Regions from separate parts of the Streptomyces sp. NPDC091416 genome, predicted to be linked through region 1. Evidence: predicted binding sites of a transcription regulator. Region 1 holds the regulator's gene; the other holds the start of a gene.
The links. The regulator HrcA, encoded in region 1, represses chaperone genes, less so after heat shock. The targets are predictions, from matches to a motif close to TTNGCACTCNGNNNNNCNGAGTGCNAA.
Positions count from the first base shown of each region.

Region 2: groES (co-chaperone GroES) is a predicted target of HrcA. The motif match lies at 6,555-6,581, and genes of this name have one in related genera.

Region 1 covers NZ_JBIVTU010000002.1:336,989-347,371, reverse strand. Annotated here, with positions in the region: gene ACIQMX_RS08480 (AMP-binding protein) at 1-1,084, shown strand, start outside; gene ACIQMX_RS08475 (ATP-binding SpoIIE family protein phosphatase) at 1,300-3,204, shown strand; gene hemW (radical SAM family heme chaperone HemW) at 3,257-4,489, shown strand; gene ACIQMX_RS08465 (DUF3097 domain-containing protein) at 4,866-5,687, opposite strand; gene ACIQMX_RS08460 (MBL fold metallo-hydrolase) at 5,713-6,444, opposite strand; gene hrcA (heat-inducible transcriptional repressor HrcA) at 6,630-7,646, shown strand; gene dnaJ (molecular chaperone DnaJ) at 7,647-8,783, shown strand; gene ACIQMX_RS08445 (nitronate monooxygenase) at 8,897-9,970, shown strand; gene ACIQMX_RS08440 (16S rRNA (uracil(1498)-N(3))-methyltransferase) at 9,967-10,383, shown strand, end outside.
Region 2 covers NZ_JBIVTU010000001.1:863,686-874,068, forward strand. Annotated here, with positions in the region: gene ACIQMX_RS03675 (LysR family transcriptional regulator) at 52-942, opposite strand; gene ACIQMX_RS03680 (MOSC domain-containing protein) at 1,023-1,703, shown strand; gene ACIQMX_RS03685 (multicopper oxidase family protein) at 1,798-3,318, shown strand; gene ACIQMX_RS03690 (SDR family oxidoreductase) at 3,329-4,102, shown strand; gene groL (chaperonin GroEL) at 4,371-5,993, opposite strand; gene groES (co-chaperone GroES) at 6,096-6,404, opposite strand; gene ACIQMX_RS03705 (hypothetical protein) at 6,858-7,178, opposite strand; gene ACIQMX_RS03710 (polysaccharide deacetylase family protein) at 7,175-8,188, opposite strand; gene ACIQMX_RS03715 (methyltransferase domain-containing protein) at 8,285-9,535, shown strand; gene ACIQMX_RS03720 (hypothetical protein) at 9,553-10,218, opposite strand; gene ACIQMX_RS03725 (VOC family protein) at 10,271-10,383, opposite strand, start outside.

The sequences.
Region 1 (10,383 bases):
CGTCGACGGCAGGGTCGACAAGATCATCGAGAACCTGCCGATCGTCCAGCCGACGTACATGGCCGCCGTCCCCCGGATCTTCGAGAAGGTCTACAACGGCGTAGCGGCCAAGGCCCGTGCCGGCGGCGGGGCCAAGTACAAGATCTTCCTCTGGGCGGCCGGGGTCGCCCGCGAGTACGCGAAGGTCTCCCAGGACAACTTCCGGCGCACCGGCACCGCCTCCGTGCCGTTCGGTCTCGGCGCCAAGCACAAGGTCGCCGACACCCTCGTCTTCGCCAAGATCCGCGAGGCGTTCGGCGGCCGGCTCCGCGCCTGCGTCTCCGGCTCCGCCGCGCTCGCCCCCGAGATCGGCTTCTTCTTCGCCGGCGCGGGCATCCACATCCTGGAGGGCTACGGCCTCACCGAGTCGAGCGCCGCCTCCTTCGTCAACCCGGGCGAGGCCTACCGCACCGGCACGGTCGGCAAGCCGCTCCCCGGCACCGAGGTCCGCATCGCCGACGACGGCGAGATCCTCCTGCGCGGCCCCGGTCTGATGGAGGGCTACCAGGGACTCCCGGACAAGACGGCCGAGGTACTGGAGGCCGACGGCTGGTTCCACACCGGCGACATCGGTGAACTGTCCGTGGACGGCTACCTGCGGATCACCGACCGCAAGAAGGACCTGATCAAGACGTCCGGCGGCAAGTACATCGCACCGGCCGAGGTCGAGGGCCAGTTCAAGGCCGTCTGCCCGTTCGTCTCCAACATCCTGGTGCACGGCGCGGACCGGAACTTCTGCACCGCGCTCATCGCCCTCGACGAGCCGACCATCCTCGGCTGGGCCGCCGAGAACGGCATGGAGGGCAAGTCGTACGCGGACGTCGTGGCGTCCCCGAAGACCGTCGAGCTCATCGACGGCTACGTCAAGCGCCTCAACGACGGACTGCAGCGCTGGCAGACCATCAAGAAGTTCCGGCTGCTCCCGCGTGACCTCGACATCGAGCACGGCGAGGTCACGCCCAGCCTCAAGCTGAAGCGGCCGGTCGTCGAGCGTGCCTACAAGGACCTGATCGACGACATGTACGCGGGCTCCCGCGAGGCGTGACAGCCACCTGAGGCCCCGGCCCCCCGCGCACCGGGCGGGGGCCGGGGCCTTGTTTCTCCAGGCACTTCGGTAACTCGTCGCGTATGCGGGGGGCCGATCTGTCACTCTGTCCGTGTCGTCAGCGGCGCTGGGCCGGTCGGTCCAAGAGGGTCCGTCCCAACGGAGAACAGGCAGAGCGAGAACAGGTCAGGAGCCGCCCTGTGGGGTCCATTCCCTTGCAGCGGGACATCGTGCAACGTCCCGGAACCAACGGCGCGTCCACGGGCGCACAGCCCGTCGCCCGGACGAGCCTGCCCGGCAACCTGCTGGCGCCCGCCGCGGGCCGGCGGTTCGTCGCGGCGGCACTCGCCGAATGGAGCGGGCTCGGGCTTCCCGCCGCGGTCGGCTTCAGCGAGCGGCTGGCCGACGACGCGGCGGTCGTCGTCAGCGAACTCGTCACCAACGCCGTCGTGCATGCCGGCACCAACGTCGAACTCCTCTTCCGGCTGGAGGAGGCCACCGAGGACGAGGCCGCGGCGCTGGTCCTGGAGATCTCCGACCACCACCCCGCCCGCGCCGTACGCAGCGACGGTTCCGAGGGCGGCTTCGCGGGCGCGGCCGGCCCCGGCGAGCCCGCCGAGTACGGGCGAGGTCTCGAACTCGTCGCCACCCTCGCCGAACGCTGGGGCATCACCTACCGCACCGGCCTCAAGACCGTCTGGGCCCGGCTCCCCGTCGACGACTGGAACCCCTTCCCCGACTCCCGCCCGGAGCCCGGATTCCAGCAGGGCCTGCGCGCCGCCGAACTGCTCGCCCCCACCGCCCGCCGCGCCCTGCGCGACGACGCCGACTGGGCGGGCCGCGGCGCGCTGTCGTTCCTCGCCGAGGCCTCGGACCTGCTGGCAGGACAGCTCGACGAGGACATCGTGGCCGCGCTCGCCGGACAGTTACTCGTACCCCGGCTCGCCGACTGGTGCGCGATCTGGCTGGAGCCCGAGACCCAGGGCCGCGCGGCCGTCCCGCGCCTCGCCAAGGTCTGGCACGTCGACGAGGCCCGCATCCAGCCGCTGCGCACCCTGCTGGAGGGCGACCCGCTCCGCCTCCCCGAACGGGTCGGCACCGGACCCGTGTCGATGCCCTGGCCCGGCAGCGCGGAGGACGGCGGGCAGCCGGACGGGCTCGAAGGCGTCACGCTCGCCTACCGGATCACCTCGGGCGGCCGCACCCTCGGAGCCGTACTCCTCGGCCGCGAGGGCATCGCCCGCGTCCCCGACGAGGTCACCGCGCTGATCGAGGACTTCGTGCGCAGGGTCGGCCTCGCCGTGGGCGCGGCCCGTGCCTACACCCGGCAGGCCACCATCAGCCGCATCCTCCAGCGCGGACTGCTGCCCAGCAAGGTCGCCGACATACCGGGCGTCGCCAGCTCACTCGTCTACGAGCCCAGCGACGACGGGGTGGTCGGGGGCGACTTCTACGACATCTTCCCGTGCCCCGGCGACCGATGGTGCTTCGTCCTCGGCGACGTCCAGGGCAGCGGCCCGGAGGCCGCCGTCGTCACCGGGCTCGCCCGCCCCTGGCTGCGGCTGCTGGCCCGGGAGGGCTTCCAGGCCGACGAGGTCCTGGTCCGCCTCAACCGGCTGCTCCTGGACGACGCGATGGAGGCCGCCGAGGCCGCCGCGCTCATGGTCGCCGCCGCCGGCGGCCAGCACTCCGCGGACAGCGGACAGTCCCGGTTCCTGTCCCTGCTGTACGGGGAGCTCGTACCGCTGCCCGGCGGCGGCGCCCGCTGCACCCTGGTCAGCGCCGGGCACCCGCTGCCGCTGCTGCTGCGCCCCGACGGCACCGTACGGCCCGCCGCCGAACCGCAGCTGCTCCTGGGCGTCATGGACGACGCCGTCTACGAGACCCAGAGCTTCGACCTGGCCCCCGGCGACAGCCTGCTCTGCGTCACCGACGGGGTGACGGAGCGGCGCTCGGGGCCGCTGATGTTCGACGACGAGGACGGGCTGGCCCAGGCGCTCTCCGGGTGCGCCGGGCTGACCGCGGAAGGGATCGCGGACCGCATCAAGCACGCCGTGCACGCCTTCGCGGAGCGCCCGCCGGACGACGACCTGGCGCTGCTGGTCCTCCAGGCCGAGTAGGTCCGCACGCACGTGGCGTCCGGGTGCCGGGCGGCGCGCGACAATGGACGGTATGCCTTCCGTACTGCCCGATGGTGAGCCCGTGCCCGACGACGGGGCGCTGCCCCGCCATGCCCTGGAAGGCGCCGCAGAACGCCCGCTCGGCTTCTACCTCCACGTGCCGTACTGCGCGACCCGCTGCGGCTACTGCGACTTCAACACCTACACCGCGACCGAGCTGCGCGGCTCCGGCGGGGCGCTGGCCTCCCGCGACAACTACGCCTCGCATCTCATCGGCGAGGTCCGCCAGGCCCGCAAGGTCCTCGGCGACGACCCGCGCCAGGTCCGTACGGTCTTCGTCGGAGGCGGAACGCCGACACTGCTGGCCGCCGCCGACCTGGTCCGGATGCTGGCCGCGATCCGGGAGGAGTTCGGCCTCGCGGACGACGCCGAGATCACCACGGAGGCCAACCCGGAGTCGGTCGGCCCGGACTACCTGGCCGAGCTGCGCGAGGGCGGCTTCAACCGGATCTCGTTCGGGATGCAGAGCGCCCGGAAGCACGTCCTGAAGATCCTCGACCGCACCCACACCCCCGGCCGGCCCGAGGCCTGTGTCGCCGAGGCGAGGGCGGCAGGCTTCGAGCACGTCAACCTCGACCTGATCTACGGCACCCCCGGCGAGTCCGACGACGACTGGCGCGCCTCCCTCGACGCGGCGATCGGCGCCGGGCCCGACCACGTGTCGGCGTACGCCCTGATCGTCGAGGAGGGCACCCAGCTGGCCCGCCGGATCAAGCGCGGCGAGATCCCGATGACGGACGACGACGCGCACGCCGACCGGTACCTCATCGCGGACGAGGCGATGGCCGCGGCCGGCTTCTCCTGGTACGAGGTGTCGAACTGGGCCCGGACGCCGGAGGGCCGCTGCCTGCACAACGAGCTGTACTGGCGCGGGGCCGACTGGTGGGGCGCCGGACCGGGCGCGCACAGCCACGTCGGCGGCGTGCGCTGGTGGAACGTGAAGCACCCGGGGGCGTACGCGCAGGCGCTGGCCGAAGGGCGCTCGCCCGGCGCGGGCCGCGAGATCCTTTCCGCGGAGGACCGGCGCGTCGAGCGCATCCTGCTGGAGCTGCGGCTCGTCGACGGCTGCCCGCTGTCGCTGCTCGCCCCGGCCGGGCTGGTGGCGGCCGGGCGGGCGGTGTCGGACGGGCTGCTGGAGCCAGGGTCGTACGGGGAGGGCCGGGCGGTGCTGACGCTGCGGGGGCGGTTGCTGGCGGATGCGGTGGTGCGGGACCTGGTGGACTGAGGGGCGGGGCGCCTGCGGCGGGCGGCGTGCGGCGTCCCTGCGGCGTCCCCCGTGCGGCGGGAGCGCGGGGCGCGGGGCCGCCTGCGGCGGGCTAGTCCCCTCCCCGCCCCTTCCCTGAACCGGGGCTCTGCCCCGGACCCCGCTCCTCAAGCTCCGGAGGGGCTGGGAGTGGGGGCTCCGCTCCTCAAGCGCCGGAGGGGCTGGGAGTGGGTGCTCCGCCCCGGGCCCCGCTCCTCAAGCGCCGGAGGCTGGGAGTGGGTGCTCCGGCCCGGACCCCGCTCCTCAAGCGCCGGAGGGGCTGGGAGTGGGCCGGGGTCGAAGTGCGTCGGGGGCGGGGGCTGGGAGTGGGGGTTCCGCCCCGGGCTCCGCTCCTCCCTCAGTCGGAGGGCGCCGTCACGAAGTCGATCAGTTCCTCCACCCGGCCCAGCAGCTCCGGCTCCAGGTCCCGGTAGGAGCGGACCGTCGACAGGATCCGCTGCCAGGCCGCACCCGTGTTCTCCGGCCACCCCAGCGACCGGCACACGCCCGTCTTCCAGTCCTGGCCGCGCGGGACCACCGGCCAGCCGGGGATGCCGACGGACGACGGCTTCACCGCCTCCCACACGTCGATGTAGGGGTGGCCGACCACCAGCACGTTCCCGTCGGAGATCTGTGCCGCGATCCGGGACTCCTTGGAGCCCGGCACGAGATGGTCGACCAGCACTCCGAGCCGCGCGTCCGGGCCCGGTGAGAACTCGCGCACGATCGCGGGGAGGTCGTCGATGCCCTCCAGGTACTCCACGACGACGCCCTCGATGCGCAGGTCGTCGCCCCAGACCCGCTCCACCAGCTCGGCGTCGTGCCGGCCCTCCACGTAGATGCGCCCGGCCCGGGCCACCCGGGCCCGCGCGCCGGGAACGGCCACCGAGCCGGAGGCCGTACGGGCGGGGCGGACCGGGCCGCCCGCCGACGGGCGCACCAGCGTGACGACCCGGCCCTCCAGCAGGAAGCCGCGCGGAGCCATCGGGAAGACCCGGTGCTTGCCGAAGCGGTCCTCCAGGGTCACCGTCGGGCCCTCGGCCGTCTTCTCGCACCGGATCACCGCACCGCAGAAGCCGCTGGCGACGTCCTCCACGACCAGATCGGGCTCGGCGGGCACCTCGGGGGCGGGGGCGGATTTCTTCCACGGCGGGGTCAGGTCCGGCTGGTAGCTGCGCATCGGATGACGATAAGGCGGGAGCGGCTCACGACACGCCGAACCGGGCAGCCAGCTGATCGCGCTGGGCCCGTACGAACGCCGCGTCCACGACGGCCCCGTGCCCCGGCACGTACAGCGCGTCCTCGCCGCCCAGCGCCAGCAGCCGGTCCAGCGCCGCCGGCCAGTGCGCGGGGAACGCGTCCGGGCCCGCCTGCGGGTCACCGGACTCCTCGACCAGGTCGCCGCAGAACACGACCGCGGGCGAGCCGGAGAGGCCGGGGACCAGCACCGCGAGATCGTGGCCGCTGTGCCCCGGGCCCGCGTTCACGAGCAGCACCTCACGCCCGCCGCCCAGGTCGAGCGTCCATTCGGCGCGCACCTCGTGATGCGGCGCCACCAGCACGTCGGCGGACTCGGCCGCGTCGTGTTCGGGCAGCCCGTGCCGCACCGCGTCGGCGTGCAGCTCGTCCGCCCCGCGCCGCAGCAGACCGGCCAGGCCCCCGGCGCCGTACACCTGTGCCCCGGCGAAGGCCGCCGTGCCGAGCACGTGATCGAAATGGGGGTGGCTGAGTGCGATATGTGTCACCCTCCGGCCCAGCAGGGCCTGCGCCTGGCCGCGTACCTCGGCCGCTTCGCGGAGTGACGAACCGGTGTCGCAGAGCAGCACACCGTCGGTCCCCGCCACCAGCGCGACCGTTGCATCCCACACCGGAAGGCGTCGTCGGCCCACTCCGTGTCCGAGTCGCTCCCAGCCGAACTCTTCCCAAGAGGCGTCCATACGGCGACGCTATCGGCAACGACCTGCGCAGTCTCGCGGTAGCGTGGCCGGTCGCCCTTGCTAGGGGACCACCCCGTCGCCGTACACTGGCCGGGGTATTGCTGGCACTCGTACGCACAGAGTGCCAGGGACAGACCAGGGAACGGCCCGAGAACCACCGAGGTACACAGCTGGAGGTGTGCGCGATGCTCAGCGAACGCAGACTCGAAGTGCTGCGCGCCATCGTCCAGGACTATGTCGGCACCGAGGAGCCCGTCGGCTCCAAGGCGCTCACGGAACGGCACAAGCTGGGGGTCTCCCCGGCCACCGTCCGCAACGACATGGCGGTGCTGGAGGACGAGGGCTTCATCGCCCAGCCGCACACCAGCGCGGGACGCATCCCGACGGACAAGGGGTACCGGCTCTTCGTCGACAAGCTCGCGGGCGTCAAGCCCCTGTCGTCGCCGGAGCGCCGTGCCATTCAGAATTTCCTCGACGGCGCGGTCGACCTCGACGATGTCGTGGGTCGCACCGTACGGCTGCTCGCGCAGCTGACCCGGCAGGTCGCCGTCGTGCAGTACCCCTCACTGACCCGCTCGACGGTGCGGCACGTGGAACTGCTGTCCCTGGCCCCCGCCCGGCTGATGCTCGTGCTGATCACGGACACCGGCCGGGTCGAACAGCGGCTGGTCGACTGCCCCGCGCCGTTCGGCGAGACCTCTCTCGCCGATCTGCGGGCCCGGCTCAACAGCCGGGTCGTGGGACGCCGTTTCGCGGACGTTCCGCAGCTGGTGCAGGACCTGCCGGAATCCTTCGAGAGCGAGGACCGGGGAACCGTGTCCACCGTGCTCTCGATCCTCCTCGAATGCCTCGTCGAGGAGACGGAGGAGCGGCTGATGATCGGCGGCACCTCCAACCTCACCCGTTTCGGGCACGACTTCCCTGTGATGATCCGGCCGGTGCTGGAGGCATTGGAGGAGCAGGTCGTGCTGCTGAAGCTGCTCGGTGAGGCCAAGGACTCGGGCATGACCGTACGTATCGGGCACGAGAACGCCCACGAAGGGCTCAACTCCACGTCCGTCGTCGCGGTCGGCTACGGTTCGGGCGACGAGGCAGTCGCCAAACTCGGCGTGGTCGGACCGACCCGCATGGACTACCCCGGAACGATGGGAGCGGTACGCGCAGTGGCACGTTACGTCGGACAGATCCTGGCGGAGTCGTAAGTGGCCACGGACTACTACGCCGTACTCGGCGTGCGCCGCGACGCTTCGCAGGACGAGATCAAGAAGGCATTCCGGAGGCTCGCCCGCGAGCTGCACCCGGATGTGAACCCCGATCCGAAGACCCAGGAGCGGTTCAAGGAGATCAACGCCGCTTACGAGGTGTTGTCGGACGCTCAGAAGAAGCAGGTCTACGACCTCGGCGGCGACCCGCTGTCCGCCTCCGGAGGCGGTGGCGCGGGCGGATTCGGACAGGGCGGCTTCGGCAACTTCTCCGACATCATGGACGCGTTCTTCGGTACGTCGTCGCAGCGCGGACCCCGTTCGCGCACGCGCCGCGGCCAGGACGCCATGATCCGGCTGGAGATCGACCTCTCCGAGTCGGCCTTCGGCACGACGAAGGACATCCAGGTCGACACGGCCGTCGTCTGTACGACCTGTAGTGGCGAGGGCGCCGCACCCGGCACCTCCGCCCAGACCTGTGACATGTGCCGCGGCCGCGGCGAGGTCTCCCAGGTCACCCGGTCGTTCCTCGGCCAGGTCATGACCTCGCGGCCCTGTCCCCAGTGCCAGGGCTTCGGCACGGTCGTGCCGACGCCGTGCCCGGAGTGCGCCGGTGACGGCCGCATCCGTTCGCGGCGCACGCTCACGGTGAAGATCCCCGCCGGTGTCGACAACGGCACCCGCATCCAGCTCGCGGGCGAGGGCGAGGTCGGCCCCGGCGGCGGTCCGGCCGGCGACCTCTACGTGGAGATCCACGAGCTGCCGCACGCCGTCTTCCAGCGGCGCGGCGACGATCTGCACTGCACGGTCACCATCCCCATGACGGCGGCGGCCCTCGGCACCAAGGTGCCGCTGGAGACGCTCGACGGACTGGAGGAGGTCGACATCCGGCCGGGCACCCAGTCCGGCCAGTCCGTCCCGCTGCACGGGCGTGGCATCACGCACCTGCGGGGCGGCGGTCGCGGTGACCTGATCGTGCACGTCGAGGTGGTGACCCCGACGAAGATGGACCCGGAGCAGGAGCGCCTGCTGCGCGAGCTGGCGAAGCTGCGCGGCGAGGAGCGGCCCACCGGCCAGTTCCAGCCCGGGCAGCAGGGCCTGTTCTCGCGGCTGAAGGACGCGTTCAACGGCCGCTAGTCCCACAGGATGACGTCGTACGGGCCCGGTTTCCGGGCCCGTACCGCATTGCGGACAAAAGGCTGCAGCGGGGTGCGCATCGTGGGCCGGGGATGACATGACACGATGCGGTCATGTCATCCGCGTTGACCGATCTCTGCCGGTTTCCGATCGTGCAGGCCCCGATGGCGGGCGGAACCTCCTGTCCGCAGCTCGTCGCGGCCGTAGCCGAGGCCGGAGGGCTCGGCTTCCTGGCCGCGGGGTACAAAACCGCGGACGGCATGTACAACGAGATCAAGCAGGTCCGCGGGCTCACCGGGCAGCCCTTCGGCGTCAACCTCTTCATGCCGCAGCCGAACCTCGCCGACCCGGCCGCCGTCGAGGTGTACCGGCACCAGCTCGCGGGAGAGACCTCCTGGTACGACACCCCGCTCGGTGACAGCGACACCTCCGGCGACGACGGCTTCGACGCCAAGGTCGCCATCCTGCTGGAGGACCCCGTCCCGGTCGTCTCCTTCACGTTCGGCTGCCCCTCCCGCGACACCCTCGACGCGTTCGCCGCGGCGGGCACGTACACCGTCGTCACCGTCACCTCGCCCGAGGAGGCCCAAGCCGCCCAGTGGGCGGGCGCCGACGCCGTCTGCGCCCAGGGCGTCGAGGCGGGCGGCCACCAGTCCACGTTCCGCGACGACCCGCAGGCCGACGGGGCCGGAACCGGGCTGCTCAGCCTGGTGACCCAGGTCCGCGAGACCGTGCAGATACCGGTCATCGCCGCGGGCGGCCTGATGCGCGGCTCCCAGATCGCCGCGGTACTGGCCGCGGGCGCCGATGCCGCGCAGCTCGGCACCGCCTTCCTGGTCTGCCCCGAGTCCGGCGCCCACCTGCTGCACAAACAGGCCCTGACCAACCCGCTGTTCGTCCGCACCACCCTGACCCGGGCCTTCTCCGGCCGCCCGGCCCGCGGCCTGGTCAACCGCTTCGTGCGCGAGCACGGACCGTACGCCCCCGCCGCCTACCCGCAGGTGCACCACCTGACCTCCGGGCTGCGCAAGGCGGCGGCCAGGGCCGGGGACGCGCAGGGCATGGCACTGTGGGCGGGGCAGGGACACCGGATGGCACGCGAGCTGCCCGCGGGCCGGCTGGTCAGGCTGCTCGCCGAGGAACTGGACGCCGCACGGACGGCACTGAGCACAAGGAGCACGCAGTGACGGCACCCGTCTTCGTCGTCGACCGGATGCCGCAGGGGCCCGGGTTCGTCCTGGAAGGCCCCGAGGGCCGGCACGCGGTCTCGGTGAAGCGCCTGCGCGCCGGTGAGGACGTCGTCCTGACGGACGGCCAGGGGCGCTGGGCCGAGGGCGTCGTGATGGCGGCCGAGGGCAAGGACCGGCTGGTGATCACCGATCTGGAGTCCGTCCACGAGGAACCCCGCCCCGGCGTCCGCATCACCGTCGTCCAGGCGCTGCCCAAGGGGGACCGGGGCGAACTCGCCGTCGAGACGATGACGGAGACCGGCGCCGACGCGATCGTGCCGTGGCAGGCCGCGCGCTGCATCACCCAGTGGAAGGGCGACCGCGGCCTCAAGTCCCTGGCGAAGTGGCGCAGTACGGCCCGTGAGGCCGGC
Region 2 (10,383 bases), on a different contig from region 1:
GACACCCACGGCCGACACCGTGGGCGCACAGGGGCCGGCGCGGCGGACCGCTCAGCGGGCGGCCGCCAGCGACAACTGGTCCAAAGTGGCCGCCACGGCCGGGACCTGCGCCAGGTCGGGCAGGGTCAGCGCGACGATCTCGCGCTCGATGGCGGGCTCCACCGTCACGGTCCTGGCCCCCCGGGGGCGTACCGACTCGATCGCGAGCGCCGGCAGGACGGCGACCCCGAGTCCGGCGCCGACCAGGCCGATCACCGCCGGGTAGTCGTCGGTGGCGAAGTCGATCCGCGGGGTGAAGCCGGACGCCTCGCAGACCTCGACCAGTTGCCGGCGGCAGCGCGGACAGCCGGCGATCCACGGCTCCCCGGCGAGTTCGCCGATACCCACCTCGTCCCGGCCTGCGAAGGAGTGCCCCTCGGGAACGAGACCGATCAGCCGGTCGGTGAGCAGGGGCCGCACCACCAGGTCGTCCCACTCGGCGCCCTGGGTGCCGTACCTGAAGGCCAGCGCGATGTCGCAGTCGCCGTCGCGCAGCATCTCCACGGAACGCGGCGGCTCGGCCTCGACCAGGGAGACCCGGGTGCCGGGGTGGGCCGCCCGGAGCGCCGCGAGGGCGCCCGGGACCAGGGTGGAGCTGCCACTGGGGAAGGAGACCAGCCGCACCCGGCCGGCCCGCAGACCGGCGATCGCGGCGACCTCCTCCTCGGCGGCGGTGAGCCCGGCGAGGATGCCCGAGGCGTGGCGCACGAGCGCCTCACCGGCCTGCGTCAGCCGCATCTCCCGTCCGGTGCGGATGAGCAGGGTGGTGCCCGCCGAGGCTTCCAGCGCCTTCATCTGCTGACTCACGGCGGGCTGGGTGCAGCCGAGCTCGCGGGCGGCGGCGGAGAAGGAGCCGGTACCGGCCACGGCGCGCAGGACTCGGAGATGACGGGCTTCGATCACCCTTCCAACATAAGGGATGCTTGGATCCACTGCGAAATGTTCGCGTACAGCTTTGAGCCAGAACTCGCTACCGTTCGGGCATGACTGCGAAGACCGTACTGACCGTGAACGCGGGCCGTCCGACGGCGGCGCCCTACACCGACGCCCCGGGCGGCATGACCGGGATCGACAAGCGCCCCGTCGAGGGGCTCGTACGGGTCTGCGACCCGGGTCCCCGGGGTGAGGGCGGCAGCGGTCTGGCCGGGGACACGATCGGCGACCTGCGCCACCACGGCGGCTCGCACCAGGCCGTGTACGCCTTCGCCCGCGAGGACCTCGACGCGTGGGAGCAGGAGCTGGGGCGGCCGCTGGCCAACGGTTCGTTCGGCGAGAACCTGACCACGCACGGGCTGGCGGTCAGTGGTGCGCTGATCGGCGAGCGCTGGCGGATCGGCGCGGAGCTGGTCCTCGAGGTCGCCTCCGGCCGGATTCCGTGCCGTACGTTCGCGGGCCACCTGGACGAGGCGCGCTGGGTCAGGCGGTTCACGCAGGCGGCGGCGCCCGGGGCGTACCTCCGGGTGATCACGCCGGGCAGCATCAGGGCCGGCGACCCGGTCGAGATCGTGCACCGGCCGGACCACGAGGTGACGGTGGAGCTGCAGTTCCGGGCCGTGACCACGCGGCGCGATCTGCTGCCGCTGCTGCTTCCGGCCGGCGAGGCGCTGGCCCCCGAGGCGCTGCGGAAGGCGCGTGCGTACGCGCAGGAGCTCACGGCGTCCTGACGCGGACCCCGCACACGCCCTACGGGGACGGTCAGGGACCTGCCAGGGTTCCTCCCCATGTGCCGGGCCCGCTCCCGGCGCGAGCCTGAGGGGCATGGAGAAGACCGGGGGACGACGGCGGTTGAGGCGGGTGCTCATCACGTCGGCGGTGGTGCTGGGCGTGCTGGTGGCGGCGATCGGCGGCGGGTTCGCCTGGCTGTGGACCGGGGCGGACGTCAGCACCGTGGGGAAGGTCCGTTTCAGCCGGCGGATGGCCGTTCCGCCGCTGGCCTCGTCGACCGTGGAGCCGGACGGCACCCGGGTCTTCGATCTGCGGATGCGGTCGGGCGAGACGGAGTTCCTGGCCGGCCGCCCGACACCGACCTGGGGCTTCAACGGCAGCTATCTGGGACCGACGCTGCGCGCGGAGCGCGGTGAGCAGGTCGAGGTGCGGGTGCGCAACGGCCTCGACGAGGCCTCCACCGTGCACTGGCACGGCATGCACCTGCCCGCCGCGATGGACGGCGGCCCGCATCAGATGGTGGCGGCGGGCGGCACGTGGACCCCGCGGTGGAAGGTCGACCAGCCGGCCGCCACGCTCTGGTACCACCCGCATCCGCACGGGGCGACCGAACAGCACGTGCAGCGCGGCCTCGCCGGGATGTTCCTGGTCGACGACGCGCGCTCACGGCGGTTGGCACTCCCGAAGAAGTACGGCGTGGACGACCTTCCGGTCATCGTGCAGGACGTCACCTTCGACGGGGCGCGCTTCGACCACGGCCACGCCTTCCTGGCCAACACCGGCTTCCTCGGCAGGCGGACGATGGTGAACGGCACGCTCGACCCGTACCGGGAGGTCGGCGACGAACTCGTACGGCTGCGGCTGCTGAACGCGTCCACCGCGCGCATCTACACCTTCGGCTTCGACGACGACCGCGCCTTCGACCTGATCGGGACCGATGGCGGGCTGCTGGAGAAACCGGCGGCGATGGACCGGATCCAGCTCTCCCCCGGCGAGCGTGCCGAGGTCGTCGTCCGGATGCGGCCGGACGAGCGGACCGTGCTGCGCAGCTACCCGTGGCGCGGCGGCGACGGCTGGGAGAAGCGGTTCAACGGGGGCGACGACTCCTTCGACGTGCTGGAACTGCGCGCCGCGCACCGGCTGCGCCCGTCGCCCGCGCTGCCCGGCAGGCTGGGTGAACCGGAGCTGCCCGACGGCGGGGACGCGGTGCACGGGCGCTTCTTCGAGCTGCGCAGGTCGGGCATCAACGGAGAGCCGATGGCCATGGACCGGATCGACGAGACCGTGGTGCGGGGTACGACGGAGACGTGGACGCTGCGCAACGGCGGCGACATGACGCACAACTTCCACGTCCACGACGTGCAGTTCAGGGTGCTGGAGGTGAACGGCCGGGAACCGGAGCCCGCTCTGCGGGGCCGGAAGGACACGGTCGCGATCCCGGTGGGCACCACGGTGAAGATCGCGCTGCGGTTCGACGGACCGGCCGATCCGGATACTCCGTACATGTACCACTGCCATCTGCCGGCCCATGAGGACCACGGGATGATGGGGCAGTTCGTGGTCGTGGTGCCGGGCGGGCAGGCGGGTCGTCCGAAGGCCCACGCGGGGCACTAACGTGCGGCGTATGACGACTGCACTGATTACGGGCGCGACCGCGGGCATCGGGGCCGCCTTCGCGCGGCGCCTCGCGGCCGAGGGGCACAACCTCGTGCTGGTGGCCCGCGACACCGGCCGGCTGCGGGAACAGGCCACCGAACTGCACGACCGGCACGGCATCGAGGCCGAGGTGCTGACGGCGGATCTGTCCGCGGACGACGGGATCGCCGCGGTGGAGAGCAGGCTGACGGACCGTAGGCAGTCGGTCGATCTCCTGGTCAACAACGCCGGGTTCGGCAACAAGGGGCAGTTCCTCGAGGTCCCCATGGCGGACGAACTGACGATGCTGAAGGTGCACTGCGAGGCGGTCCTGCGGCTGACCTCGGCGGCCGCGGCCGGGATGAAGGAGCGGGGCAGGGGCGGCATCGTGAACGTGGCCTCCGTGGCCGCCTTCCTGCCGCGCGGTACGTACGGGGCGTCCAAGGCGTGGGTCGTGCAGTTCACCCAGGGCGCGGCGAAGGACCTGGCCGGTTCGGGGGTACGGATGATGGCGCTCTGCCCGGGCTTCGTAAGGACGGAGTTCCATGAGCGGGCCGGAATGGGCACCGGCAACATCCCCGGCTGGATGTGGCTCGACGCCGACAAGCTCGTGTCGGCGGCGCTGGCGGACCTGGCGCGCGGGAAGTCGCTCTCGATCCCGGACGCGCGGTACAAGGCCCTGATGGGTCTGGTGAAGGTGACGCCGCGCGGCCTGCTCGGAGGAGTCACCTCCAGGACGGGCCGCAAGTACGGACCCCAGTGAGCGGTGGTCAGCGCAGCCCACGGCCGTGATGGAGCCGGGGTCCGGGCCCGTCCGGCCGGCCCGGTCTGCCTGGGCGGTCTGCCCGGGTCTGCCTGAGCGGTCTGCCTGGGCGGTCTGTCTGGGCGGTCTGTCTGGGTGGTCTGTCTGGGCGGCCGACTCCGGCCTCGTCGGCCGGGCAGGGGGAGGGCCGGGGCCGGCCGGACCAGCGAAAGGCCCGGTACCCCTCGCGGGGTACCGGGCCTCACCGCTTGCGCGGGACAGCTACACGCTAGTGCGAGTGACCGTGGCCGTGACCGGCCTCGGCCTCTTCCTCGGCCGGCTTCTCGACGACCAGGGTCTCGGTCGTGAGCAGCAGCGACGCGATGGACGCGGCGTTCTCCAGGGCGGAGCGGGTGACCTTGACCGGGTCGATGACGCCGGCCTTCACCAGGTCGCCGTACTCGCCGGTCGCGGCGTTGAAGCCCTGGCCCTTGTCGAGCTCGGAGACCTTCGAGGTGATGACGTAGCCCTCGAGGCCCGCGTTCTCGGCGATCCAGCGGAGCGGCTCGACGGCGGCGCGGCGCACGACCGCGACACCGGTGGCCTCGTCGCCGGTCTTGCCGAGGTTGTCCTCCAGGACCTTGACGGCGTGGACGATGGCGGAGCCACCACCGGAGACGATGCCCTCCTCGACCGCGGCGCGGGTCGCGGAGATGGCGTCCTCCAGACGGTGCTTCTTCTCCTTGAGCTCGACCTCGGTGGCAGCACCGACGCGGATCACGCAGACACCGCCGGCCAGCTTCGCCAGGCGCTCCTGGAGCTTCTCGCGGTCCCAGTCGGAGTCCGTGGACTCGATCTCGGCCTTGATCTGGTTGACGCGGCCGGCGACCTCGTCGGACTTGCCGCCACCGTCGACGATGGTGGTGTCGTCCTTGGAGACGGTCACGCGGCGGGCGGTGCCCAGCACGTCCAGACCGGCCTGGTCGAGCTTGAGGCCGACCTCCTCGGCGATGACGGTCGCACCGGTGAGGGTGGCGATGTCGCCGAGCATGGCCTTGCGGCGGTCACCGAAGCCCGGGGCCTTCACCGCGACGGCGTTGAAGGTGCCACGGATCTTGTTGACGACCAGGGTCGACAGGGCCTCGCCCTCGACGTCCTCGGCGATGATCAGCAGCGGCTTGGAGGCACCGGCCTGGATGACCTTCTCCAGAAGCGGCAGCAGCTCCTGGATCGAGCCGATCTTGCCCTGGTGGATCAGGATGTACGGGTCGTCGAGGACGGCCTCCATACGCTCCTGGTCGGTCACCATGTACGGGGACAGGTAGCCCTTGTCGAAGGCCATGCCCTCGGTGAAGTCGAGGTCCAGACCGAAGGTGTTGGACTCCTCGACGGTGATGACACCGTCCTTGCCGACCTTGTCCATCGCGTCCGCGATGAGCTCGCCGACCTGGGTGTCCTGCGCGGAGAGCGCGGCCACGGCGGCGATGTCGGACTTGTCCTCGATCGGGCGGGCGGTCGCGAGGAGCTCCTCGGACACGGCCTTGACCGCGGCGTCGATGCCCTTCTTCAGGGCGGCCGGGGACGCGCCCGCGGCCACGTTGCGCAGGCCCTCGCGGACGAGCGCCTGGGCCAGGACGGTGGCGGTGGTCGTACCGTCACCGGCTACGTCGTTGGTCTTGGTCGCGACCTCCTTCACCAGCTGGGCACCGAGGTTCTCGTACGGGTCGTCCAGCTCGACCTCGCGCGCGATGGTGACACCGTCGTTGGTGATGGTGGGCGCACCGAACTTCTTGTCGATGACGACGTTGCGGCCCTTGGGACCGATCGTCACCTTCACCGTGTCGGCAAGCTTGTTGACGCCGCGCTCGAGGGCGCGACGGGCGTCCTCGTCGAACTTCAGGATCTTCGCCATGGAGCTGAACTGTCCTCTCAAAACAAGAACTGCGCCCCTGCCGCCCGGCTAGTTATTTCGCAGGGGGCCAGGGGCGCAGAACAGAAGCAAACGTTAAGTGAATTACTTCTCGATGATCGCGAGCACGTCGCGAGCCGAGAGGACGAGGTACTCCTCGCCGTTGTACTTCACCTCGGTGCCGCCGTACTTGCTGTACAGCACGACATCGCCGGTCTTGACGTCGAGCGGAAGGCGCTCGCCGTTCTCGAAGCGGCCCGGGCCCACGGCCAGGACGACGCCCTCCTGGGGCTTCTCCTTCGCCGTGTCCGGAATGACCAGGCCGGAGGCCGTGGTCTGCTCGGCGTCGAGCGGCTGGACCACAATGCGGTCCTCGAGCGGCTTGATCGCAACCTTGGTGCTGGTCGACACGATCCGGTCTCCCCCTTCGGAGATCTCACGGGGTTATCAGTCTTTGGGGTGGCGACCAGGTGGGCCCGTCGTCGCGGGTGCCGGACCTGCCGGTCGCACAGAACTGCTGGCACTCTCCAGTGGGGAGTGCCAGCACTGAGACTATGACCGCGATTAGCACTCGGTCAAGCGGAGTGCCAATTCACGCCCCACGTGGCGTCCGGGGCCGTCCTCCTCCTCGTACGGCCGCGCCCGCACGGCGCTCCGGTCACCACAGGGACAACGCGGGGACCGTCCGTGCCGTTCCGTACGGCGCTGGTCTCATGCCCGCGCGACCCGCCGGACCGGGGAACCCTCGGCCGGGCCCGCTCGCGGCCGGCCGTCCGGACCTGGTGCCCGGCCTGCCGCGGCGGGCGTCGTCCCGCCGCTCGCCGCGGGCGTGCCGTGCGTCCTGACGCTCATGGCGTGGCACAGCGGCTACCGCCTCGCACACCCCGCGCCCGCGGCCTCGCCGCCGTACTCCCCCGGCCGCTCCGGCCACCAGTGGACCGGCGGGCGCGTTCCGGCGCCGCCCGCCGCGGGGCGGCCGCAGGCGACGACGACCATCGCCCCCGGCGCCCCGTGGTCACCGCGCACCGCCGCGGGCCGCGCCCGGTCGCCCGGCGAGGGGCGCACGTGCTGGGCCGCCTTGCGGCCCAGCCGCTCGATCGGGTCCACCGACTGCGCGCAGCCGGCGGAGGCGGTCAGGAGCGCACCGGCGGTCAGCAGTCCGGCCAGCAGCCGGTGCGCCCTTCTCATACGTAGTCCTCCAGGCGGGCCACGGCGTAACCCTTGTCCGTGATGACCTTCATGACATTGCGGATCATGTCGGGCATGCTGCCCTTCCAGTCCTTCTTGCCCCGGAAGTGCGTGAGGATGATGTCGCCGGGATGCAGGTCCTGGTCCTCCTCCCGCCACTCCATGTGGTCGGGGAAGGCCTCCGCCGCCCACAGCGGCACGGCCGTGATGCCGCAGGACTTGGCGATCCGCAGGGTGTCGCCGTTGTAGTTGCCGTACGGCGGCCGGAAGAGCCGGGGGCGCTCGCCGTACTGCTGCTCGATGATGTCCTGCTGGTCGCAGATCTCCCGCTGCTGCTCGTCGTGCGAGAGACCGGGCATGTAGCGGTGGTTCAGCGTGTGGTTGCCGAGGACGACGCCGCGGACCTGGGCCTCCTTGAAGTACGCGTAGTCGTCGCGGACCAGGTAGTCGCTGAGGAAGGCGCTGTACGGGATGTTCAGCTCCGACATCATCTTCAGCAGCTCGGGGTCCTTGTCGTCCCCGTCGTCCATCGTCAGGAAGACGATCTTCTTGTCCGTGGGAACCGTGGTGAAGACCGGCGGCAGCGAGGCGTCGCCGCCCTCGACCTCGAAGCCCTTGCGGGTGGTGAGGTGCGGCTTGACGGCGGGCGGCGCCGGCGGAGCCAGCGGGGTGCTCGCCAGGCCCCACTTCTTGGCCGCCACGGCCCGTGCGGCCTGGGCGCGGCGCGCCTTCTCCGCCTGCGCCGCGACGGAGCCCGCCGCCCCGGCCGCCGGAGGACCGCCCGGCTGTCCGGCCCGCGCGGCGGCCGCGCGTGCGGGGTCGGCCGGTGCACGGCCTGCCGTCTCGGCGGCGCAGCCCGAACCGGCCGCGGCGACCAGCAGCGCGGCGAGGACCGCGTAGCCCGGCCGCCGCCGCAGGTGCCCGCGCCCCGGCCGCCCCTGTCCGCACGACACCGCGTCCGGTCTGCGACTCTTCATGTCAGAATCTTCCTTTTGTCGTACTGGCTGCATGGCGCCGCATCCTGCCAGCCCGGGACGGGGCATCCCGGCCGACACAGCGCCCGCCCCGCACGGTCGCCCGGCTGGCGCGCGCCCGACTGGCCCACAATGGGGCGGGTGAACGCTCTCGCCCCGACCGGCCCGCCCGACGACGCCCCCGACCCCCTTTCCGGCTTCCGCGCCCTGCGCACCCCCGAGGGCGCCGAGCTGCTGGCCGGGCTGCGGTCGTACGACCCCGCCACCGAACTGGCCACCGCCACCCGGCTCCGCCGTACCCACCCGGCCGCTCTCGTCTCGGCGGCCCTGGGCCAGGCCCGGCTGCGGCAGCGGGCGGTGGCGAAGTTCGGCGCCGAGGACGCGCACCGGATGTTCTTCACGCCGAACGGGGTCGAGCAGGCGACCCGCACCTCGGTGGCCGGCTACCGGGCCCGGCGGTTCGCGGACGCGGGGGTGCGCAGCGTCGCCGACCTCTGCTGCGGGATCGGCGGCGACGCGATCGCCCTGGCGCGGGCCGGGATCTCCGTCCTCGCCGTGGACCGCGACCCGCTCACCGCCGAGGTGGCCCGGGCCAACGCCGCGGCGCTCGGCCTGGACGCGCTGATCGAGGTGCGGTGCGCCGACGTCACGGAGATCGACACCGCGCCGTACGACGCGGTGTTCGTCGACCCGGCCCGCCGCGGCGGACGCGGCCGCATCTTCGATCCGGAGGCCTATTCGCCGCCCCTGTCCTGGGCGACCGAGGCGGCGCTCAAGGCGCCCAGGGCCGCGCTGAAGATCGCCCCGGGTGTCCCGCACGAGGCGATCGGGCCGCAGGCGGAGGCCGAGTGGATCTCGGACGGCGGCGAGGTGAAGGAGGCGGTGCTCTGGTTCGGCGAGGGCTTCGAGGCGGGCTCCTACCGCGCGACCCTGCTCCCGTCGGGCGCCACCCTGTCCGCCCCGGCCGTGCTGCCCGCCCCGCCGGTCGGCCCGGTGGGCCGCTATCTGTACGAGCCGGACGGCGCGGTGATCCGGGCGCATCTGGTGGCCGCGGTCGTGGAGCGGTACCGGGGCCGGCTGTTCGACGAGATGATCGCGTACGTCACGAGCGACGAGCTGTACGACTCCCCGTACACCGCCGGCTACGAGATCACCGATCAGCTGCCCTTCAACACGAAGCGGCTGAAGGCCCTGCTGCGGGAGCGGAAGGTCGGCGTCCTCACGGTCAAGAAGCGTGGTTCGGGGGTCGAACCGGAGGAACTGCGGCGGAAGATGAAGCTCCAGGGCCCGAACGCGGCCACGGTCTTCCTGACCCGCGTCGCGAACGTGCCGACGATGCTGATCGGCCGTCCCGTGACCGGCCCCGAGGCCGCCCTGCGCTGACGGCGGCCGGGCCCGCCTCAGCGGTGGGCGCCGCCCCGCACGGAGACCAGGGGCTCGGGGGCGGCTGTGCCGAGCAGGGTTCGCAGGACCCAACGCCGGTGCCAGAAGGCCTTGGTGATGCCGATGAGGCCGATGATCCAGCCGATGAACCCGAGCCCCATCACCAGGGCCATCAGGCCGTAGGTGTCATCGCCCCGGACGGCGCCGGCCGGCACCACGAAGCAGGCGTAAAGACCGCCGGCGCAGAGCACGAAGGAGCCGAGGAGCCACACCAGGCTCACCCCCGGCAGCCGGTACGCGGCGTCACGCGCGGGATCACGGTCCAACGCGCCCCACTGCGCGAGGAGTCGGCGCAGCCGCCGGTCCCTGCGCAGGCCGATCACGACGAGGACGACGGCCGGCACCAGGCAACAGGCGCCCAGGACCAGCATGATGACGCCGAAGAAGGCGCTGAAGACGTCGTAGGACTGCTCGAAGGTGACGAACGCGGTGCCGATCATCGCCCAGCCGAGCGCACCGACCGCTCCCCACATCCACAGCAGTCCGAGCCGGCCGGGGCCCAGGTGCATCTTCACCAGCGCGCCCAGGATGTGGGCCCGGTCGGCGAGCAGCGCTCCCCGGTCGGGCCAGGTGCGTATCTCCACGGGCGGCGGGGGCGGCGGAAGCGCCGGACGGGCGGACATGGGCCAGACCCTATCGAGCGGCGGTGCCGCCCCGCGTCCGGGTGATCACATATCAGGCGTTGCGCAGGGCCTCGATGTCGAGGCGCTTCATGCCGAGCATCGCCTTCATGGCGCGGGCCGCCTTGTCCGGGTCGGGGTCGGTCAGGGCGTCGCCGAGACCGGGCG